Regions from separate parts of the Cyanobium sp. BA5m-21 genome, predicted to be linked through region 2. Evidence: predicted binding sites of a transcription regulator. Region 2 holds the regulator's gene; each other region holds the start of a gene.
What was found. The regulator NtcA, encoded in region 2, controls nitrogen genes in cyanobacteria. The targets are predictions, from matches to a motif close to GTANCNNNNGNTAC.

Region 1 (2,263 bases), on a different contig from region 2:
ACTTGGCCTTGAAATCAGTAGTGAACTTCTTGGAAGCGGGGGTATCGAGACTCTGGAAGAAGTTCCAGGCCGCATAGGTGCCTTCCAGATATTCGGGGCCGATTGCCGCAACCTCCTCCTCAGCAATTGAGAAGCTCATGATCGAGTAGCCATTGGCAGGGGTGATGCCAGCAGCCTTCATCTGCTTGAAGAAGGCGACGTTGCTGTCACCGTTCAGGGTGTTGACGATCACGCCACCCTTGGGCAGGGCCTGCTTGATCTTGGCAATGATCGGAGCCACCTCGGTGTTGCCAAGCGGCAGGTAGTCCTCACCCACCAGATTGCCGCCCTCAACCTTGAGCTGCTCCTTCATGATCGTGTTCGCGGTGCGCGGATACACGTAATCGGAGCCCACTAGGAAAAAGTCCTTGCCCTTGTTCTTGAGCAGCCAAGAGACAGCCGGCTCAGCCTGTTGGTTGGGGGTGGCACCGGTGTAGAAGATGTTCTGGGAGCACTCCTGACCTTCGTACTGGATCGGATAGAAGAGGAAGTGATCCTTGGCCTCAAACACAGGCAGCATCGCCTTGCGGCTAGCTGAGGTCCAGCCACCAAACACCACAGCCACCTGATCCTGATCGATCAGTTTTTTGGCTTTCTCAGCGAAGGTGGGCCAGTCAGAGGCACCATCCTCTTCGACGGGAACAATCTTCAGCTTCTTGCCATCGATGGTGATCCCGCCCTTGGCGTTGATCTCCTCGATCGCCATCAACTCGGCTTCCGCCACCGTGTTTTCGGAGATGGCCATGGTGCCGGAGCGGGAATGGAGGATCCCCACCTTCACTTCACCGTCAAAATCGCCAGAGGCTTTTTCGCCGCCGCCGCCGCAGGCCACCAGCGAAAGGCTGGCTGCCATCGCCGTCGCACCAGCGACATAACGCATGGTGGTTTTGCGCATCAGGGAAGACTTCATAAAAACTCCTACGGGAAACCGCTGAATGTCCCGCTGCTGTTTAGCGGTCAGTGGAAGGTATCCAGTTGTCACACGTTGGCCCTGTAGTGGTTGCTACGAATCTCGCAAAAGCCCTGCGACCTCGAAGGAATCCAGAAAGTCCCACAAAACAGCAGCAACAATCAGCCCCGGCGCCGTATCGCTCGACACCAATTACACAATGCCGAGATGGTCTCAGGGCTTGCTCAGCAAATGCTCACCAACTGAATTCGCCCACAACTCGCCTAACCCCAAACAATTTGATTCCTACCGAGTAGCATCGGATACTGAGATCGCCGACGGCGTGGGACTCCGAAGGCGGCTGTTTACAACCCAGGTCACTACTCTTGCTATCGTCTCTGTGGCGACTGTAGGCGGGTGGTTCCTTAGCGAATGGGTTAGCCAAAATGCCGGAGCCCAGGCCCGTGAAGTGGCCTTTGAGTCTGATGTCATAAGGCACCTCAGCTTTGAGATGCTCCAGTCTGTGCCGCACACGGCTCAGTACATGGTGCAAGGCGGGACAAGCGCGCTAAGCGATGAGCTGAACCATGACATCACGAAGCTCAAGAGCTTCCGCACCGCCCTCGATGAAAAGCTCACAACCCTGAGCCGGCTATCTAGAACCAACGCACTCCATCGGGAACTAGAGGCTATCCGGCTGCTCTCAGTCCAGGTGCAACGCAACCTGGAACAGACGGCTGCTGAAGTTAAAGAACTGCAAAAACAAAACAAACCACTTAGCCTAACATTGATACAACGAACAACTCAAGACCGAACAATTAGTGAGATTCGGCGACACGGCGAAGTCTTGGCAAATCTGTACAACGAAAAAGCCCAAAAGCTTGATGCTCTTAAAAAAGAGCAATATTCAGCACGTCTTTTGGGTATGGGCATCTGGATGGCTGGGCTTGTGCTGGGCTGGGTAGTGGGCTTGAGCTTTGCCTGGCGCACAGCCGATCGGATTCTTAAACCGTTGCTACAGCTAGATGAGCTGATGCTGAACCCTGATAAAAATATAGCCACAACCCTGCAAAGCCCCAGCTTCAGCAAAGCCCCCCGGGAAATCATTAGCCTCAGCGGCAGCTTCTACAAATTGGTCACTGAATCCCTATCACTGACAGCACAACTCAGGGACCTAGCCAACACGGATGGGCTCACCTCAGTAGGCAACCGACGCCGCTTCGACGAGGTTTTCAGCCAGGAGTGGAAGCGGGGCCTGCGTAGCGGCCAACCCTTGAGTTTACTTATGTTGGATGTGGACCATTTCAAGCTTTACAACGATAGCTACGGGCATGT
Region 2 (2,263 bases):
AGGCCTTCCAGCTTGCTGATGTCATTTTTGGGTACCAGCAGGATCTGGCGATCGGGGGGCTGGCCGGGCAGCACCCGCCTGAAGGCGTTGAGATTGGCCTGCTGCAGCAAGGCGGTGATCACCTCCTTGGCCTGCTCGGGGCGCTCAAGGGTCACCTTGGCGCTGGCCAGGGTCTGACCGCTGCTGAGCACCACGTCGCCGCGGCGCAGGGCAATCAGGTTGCCCTCCAGGTCTTTAAGTTCTTGGGCTCCGGCGCTAATCCGGCGGCGCACCTGGGCTAGTTCCGCTTCGGTGCGGCGGATTTCCGCATCCCGCCCCTTCACCTCCTGGCTGAGACGGCTGCGCTCCAGCTCCAACCGGTTGCGCTGGGTTAGAAGTGGCGCCAGCTCTTGGCGCAATTTGCTGGCGCGGGCTTGGGCCTGCTCAAAGCGCGTCTGAGCCTCGCGTTTGCCCTGTTCGGCCCGCGCCACCTGCAGGCGGCTGCTGGCTAGTTGGCTGTTGCTGCGGCTCAGTTCGCTGCGGCTGGTTTGCAGCCGTTGCTCCAGTCGATCGAGTTCAAACAGGCCCGTGCGCAGCCGCTCGCTTACCAGCAGCATCAGGCCGAGGGAGATGGCACTGATCAGGCTGCCAGTGAGCACTGTGATCAACACGGCGGTGCGGCGGGGCCGCATCCCCAACAGGCTCAAGCGCGCCTTGCCCACCAGGCTGCCGAGTCGGTCGCCCAGGGTGGAGAGCACTCCCCCCAGGGCGAGCAGAGCGAGGATCAGCAGCCAGCCCGTCACATACGTCCCCGGAGGGCCCCAGTATCCCTGGCCTTCAGCTGAAGCGCTTAGCTAGGGCGATTGGATCAAACACAGTGATCTTTTTGCGGTCGATCTGAACCAGCCCGTCGTTGCGCAGGTCGCCCAGCAGGCGAGTGATTGTGACGCGGGTGGAGCCAATCGCTTCGGCAATCGCCTGGTGGGAGAGGCGCAGATCAATCGTGATCCCTTCCGAGCTGGGAACGCCGAAATCTCGGCACAGCACCAGCAGGAAGCTCACCAGCCGCGAGCTCATGTCGCGGTGGGTGAGGGTTTCGATCATCGTTTCGGTCTGCAGTATTCGCGAAGACAGGCCCTGCAGCAGTAGCAAGCCCACGCTGGCGTCCTGCTCGATCGCACGGCGCACGGAGGTGGCTGGTGCGGTCACCATCTCGACCCTGGTGAAGGCAACAGCGTGATAGAAGCGATCGGAGCGCTGGCCGGTAAGCAGCGAGAGCACACCAAACAGGCTGTTCTCGCGCAACAGGGCCACGGTGATCTCCTCGCCTGATTCATATACCCGCGACAGCCGGACCGCTCCGCGCCGCAGCAGATAGACCCGCTCGGCTGGATCGCCGGGAAAAAAAATCGTTTTGCCCCGTTCGATCGTCTCGACACTGCTGCCGGCCAGGCCCCGGATCACTTCCAACAGGGTGGGGTTGCCCTGGCCGGCGCTGCCCATGCCTGCCACCACGCCAGGAGCACCCGTCGATGGGGTGTTGGCGGTACGGCTAAATCCGTGGGTAGCGCCAACCATCAAGGTTTTGGCAAGTGCCGGGACCCTAAGGATCACCCGGGGGGCGGCTTGTAGCAATACACACGGTTTGAGACGACACCGCCGGCGCCCCCTGCGCACCAGTACGTATGTTTCCGCTAGGGATGGTGTCGTTTGCTTGTGGAGCGGCTCGATCCCGCTACATTCAGCTCCGCGAGGCCATGGGCTGCTCGCGGCGCCCCAGGTCTGTTTTTCGATTTTCAAGGTTCTTATTCAGGTTGTTCATGACCGCGAGCTTGCCCGTCTCAGGCCTCACCTCCTCCTCCTCTGGAGCTGGTTTTCCGGCGGTCCAGCACCAACCTCAGCGCTCTGGCCATCGCCCTTTGGCTGTGGCGGCTGCCGCGTCCGCCCCTTCTGCTGCGCCGGCATTGCGGCTGGTGGCCCAGTCGGAGGGCTTACTGCAAATCCATACGGCGCCTTTCCGCGGCAGTTACGGAGCCGTGCTCAGCCAGGCCCTACGTAGTGCCGGCTTGGGTAGCCGGGTGCTAGTTACTCAGTTCCTTAAGGGCGGTGTAGATCAGGGCCTCGGCAGCAGCGTCTGGCTGTGTGGGCGACTGCAATGGCTGCGGCCCGGTGTGCCCGGCTGTCTGTCAGAGCCAGCTGCCCACCAGGGGCTCGAGCTGTTGGAGGCGGTGCGCCAGGTGTGGGCCTTCAGCCGCGAGCAGCTGCTCAGTGGTGCGGTGGATCT
Region 3 (2,263 bases), on a different contig from region 2:
CTGCTGGTGCACGCCGGGATGGTGGTGCTGATGCTCGGAGCCGCCTGGGGGGCACTTGGGGGGCAACGGGCTGAGCAATACCTCGCCCCCGGCCGCAGCCTGGAGCTGATGGACAGCCGGGGCAGCAGCCAACTCACCCTCGCCCTCGACCACTTTTCAATCCAGCGCGATCCCGCCGGACGACCTGAGCAATTCACCTCCCAGTTGCGCATCTTGGAGGGCGATGGCAGCGGCGGCAGCCTGCTGAAGCAGGCTGAGATCAGCGTTAACCATCCGCTGCGCTTCAAGGGGGTCACCCTTTATCAAGCCGACTGGGCCCTGGCCACCATCAGCCTGCAACTGGGCAAAAGCCCCCTACTGGAGCTACCGCTACAGAGCTTTCCTCAGCTAGGCGAACAGATTTGGGGAATCGTGCTGCCCACCCGTCCCGATGGCAGCGAGCCGGTGCTGCTCAGCTTGGGCAGCGAACAAGGCCCTGTGGAGATCTACGGCGCCGACGGAATCTCCTTAGCTCGCCTAGCCCCAGGCGGCGCAGCTGTGGAAGTGAAAGGGCTACCGATACGGGTTGAAAGCGTGCTCCCCGCCAGTGGCATCCTGCTGAAGCGTGATCCTGGGGTTCCACTGGTTTATGCAGGATTTGCGATCGCCCTAGCCGGCGGTGGTCTCAGCTTGCTTGCTACGCGTCAGCTTTGGGCCATCGCTGAGCAGCCGGCCGGCCAAGCGGGTCAGCTGCACGTTGCGGGCCTCTGCAACCGCAATCTCACCGGCTTCGCTGCCGAGCTGCCCCAGATGCTCGCCCAGCTCTAACAATCCAGCCGCGTGCCGTGGCTGACGCGCACCACGGTGTGAACGTTGCCGCGGGGGTGAAAATCAGCCTCCAGCTGCATCCACTGGGGATCGGTGGCGGCAACCAGATCATCCAAGATGCGATTGGTCACCTCTTCATGGGAAATGGAGCGGTCGCGGTAGCTGTTGACGTAGAGCTTGATGGCCTTGAGCTCCACCACCCGGGGGCCGGGCTGGTAGATCAGGCGCAACACCGCAAAATCGGGGTACCCGGAAAATGGGCACTTACAGGTGAACTCCGGCAGCTCGATGGAAATCTCGTAGGCACGGGCAGGCCTGGGATTGTCAAAACAGATCAGCTCTGCTTCAGCGATGGCGCGCTCGCCATACATGGGCGCCTGGGTGAGGGAGGACGCGTTAGCAGAAGCTGGGCTGGAAGACATCGGAGCAAGGAAAGGGTAAGGGCCAGTGCCACTGGGCGATCTTAAGGAAAGTGGCCGCAGCCAACGGCTGCCCGAGCCGGTAGCAATCGCTACGACGACCCCCGCAAAGCTCGGGCGTAATGGCTTTACTCCCTACCATCGGCAGGGATTTCCTGAGAGACTTCCTAATTAGCCCGAGCTGTTCCTATGAAAAAAATTGAGGCCATCATTCGTCCCTTCAAGCTCGAGGACGTCAAGGTCGCCCTGGTCAATGCGGGGATCGTGGGCATGACCGTGAGCGAAGTGCGGGGTTTTGGCCGTCAAAAGGGCCAGGTAGAGCGCTATCGCGGCTCTGAATTCACCGTCGAATTCCTCCAGAAGCTGAAACTTGAGATAGTTGTCGATGACGACAAGGTCGACACCGTGGTTAGCGCCGTTCAAGACGCGGCCCGCACCGGCGAAATCGGCGACGGCAAGATCTTCGTGAGCACGATTGATTCGGTGGTTCGAATCCGCACCGGTGATCGGGACAGCGGCGCCATCTGAGCGCCAGCACCCCTTTTGATTTTTATTCCCTGGGAGTCAGCGTGCTGGCTACCAGGTTTTTTATTTGCTCTGGGCTGATTGGCGCAGGGCGGATTGGCGCAGAGCTGAATTTCGGGTCGCTTTGGGCTGGTTCAACAAGCTGTTCAACAGGCTCAAAAACATCCACTGCAACATCCCCGGCAACATCACCCATTCCGACCCGCCCATCGCAATCGGAGCGCCGCAGCCAGAGCAAGTATTCGTGGTTGCCGGCAGGTCCAGTGATTGGTGATGCCACCAGGCCGCAAGCCACCAAACCCAGGCCAGAGGCCGCGGTGATCACCCCTTCGATGGCATCGCAATGCGCAACCGGATCACGCACCACCCCGCCCTTGCCCACCCGGCCCTTGCCCACCTCAAACTGGGGTTTAACCAGCAACAGCAGATCCACGGGTGCTTGGGGTTGCAGCAGCGCCAGCAGGGCAGGCAGCACCAAGGCCAAGGCAATAAACGACACATCGGCCACCGCT

Region 1: a site for NtcA is predicted at 1,033-1,046, ahead of urtA (urea ABC transporter substrate-binding protein). Genes of this name have one in related genera too.
Region 3: a site for NtcA is predicted at 1,309-1,322, ahead of queF (preQ(1) synthase). Genes of this name have one in related genera too.

What each region holds. Positions count from the first base shown of each region.
Region 1 is NZ_JAGQCO010000046.1:1,896-4,158, reverse strand. Features, by position in the region: gene urtA (urea ABC transporter substrate-binding protein) at 1-949, opposite strand, end outside; gene KBY72_RS14460 (GGDEF domain-containing protein) at 1,398-2,263, shown strand, end outside.
Region 2 is NZ_JAGQCO010000016.1:40,627-42,889, forward strand. Features, by position in the region: gene KBY72_RS06845 (DUF3084 domain-containing protein) at 1-782, opposite strand, end outside; gene ntcA (global nitrogen regulator NtcA) at 817-1,557, opposite strand; gene KBY72_RS06855 (cob(I)yrinic acid a,c-diamide adenosyltransferase) at 1,800-2,263, shown strand, end outside.
Region 3 is NZ_JAGQCO010000002.1:93,206-95,468, forward strand. Features, by position in the region: gene KBY72_RS01205 (cytochrome c biogenesis protein ResB) at 1-807, shown strand, start outside; gene queF (preQ(1) synthase) at 804-1,229, opposite strand; gene KBY72_RS01215 (P-II family nitrogen regulator) at 1,416-1,754, shown strand; gene KBY72_RS01220 (TlyA family RNA methyltransferase) at 1,777-2,263, opposite strand, start outside.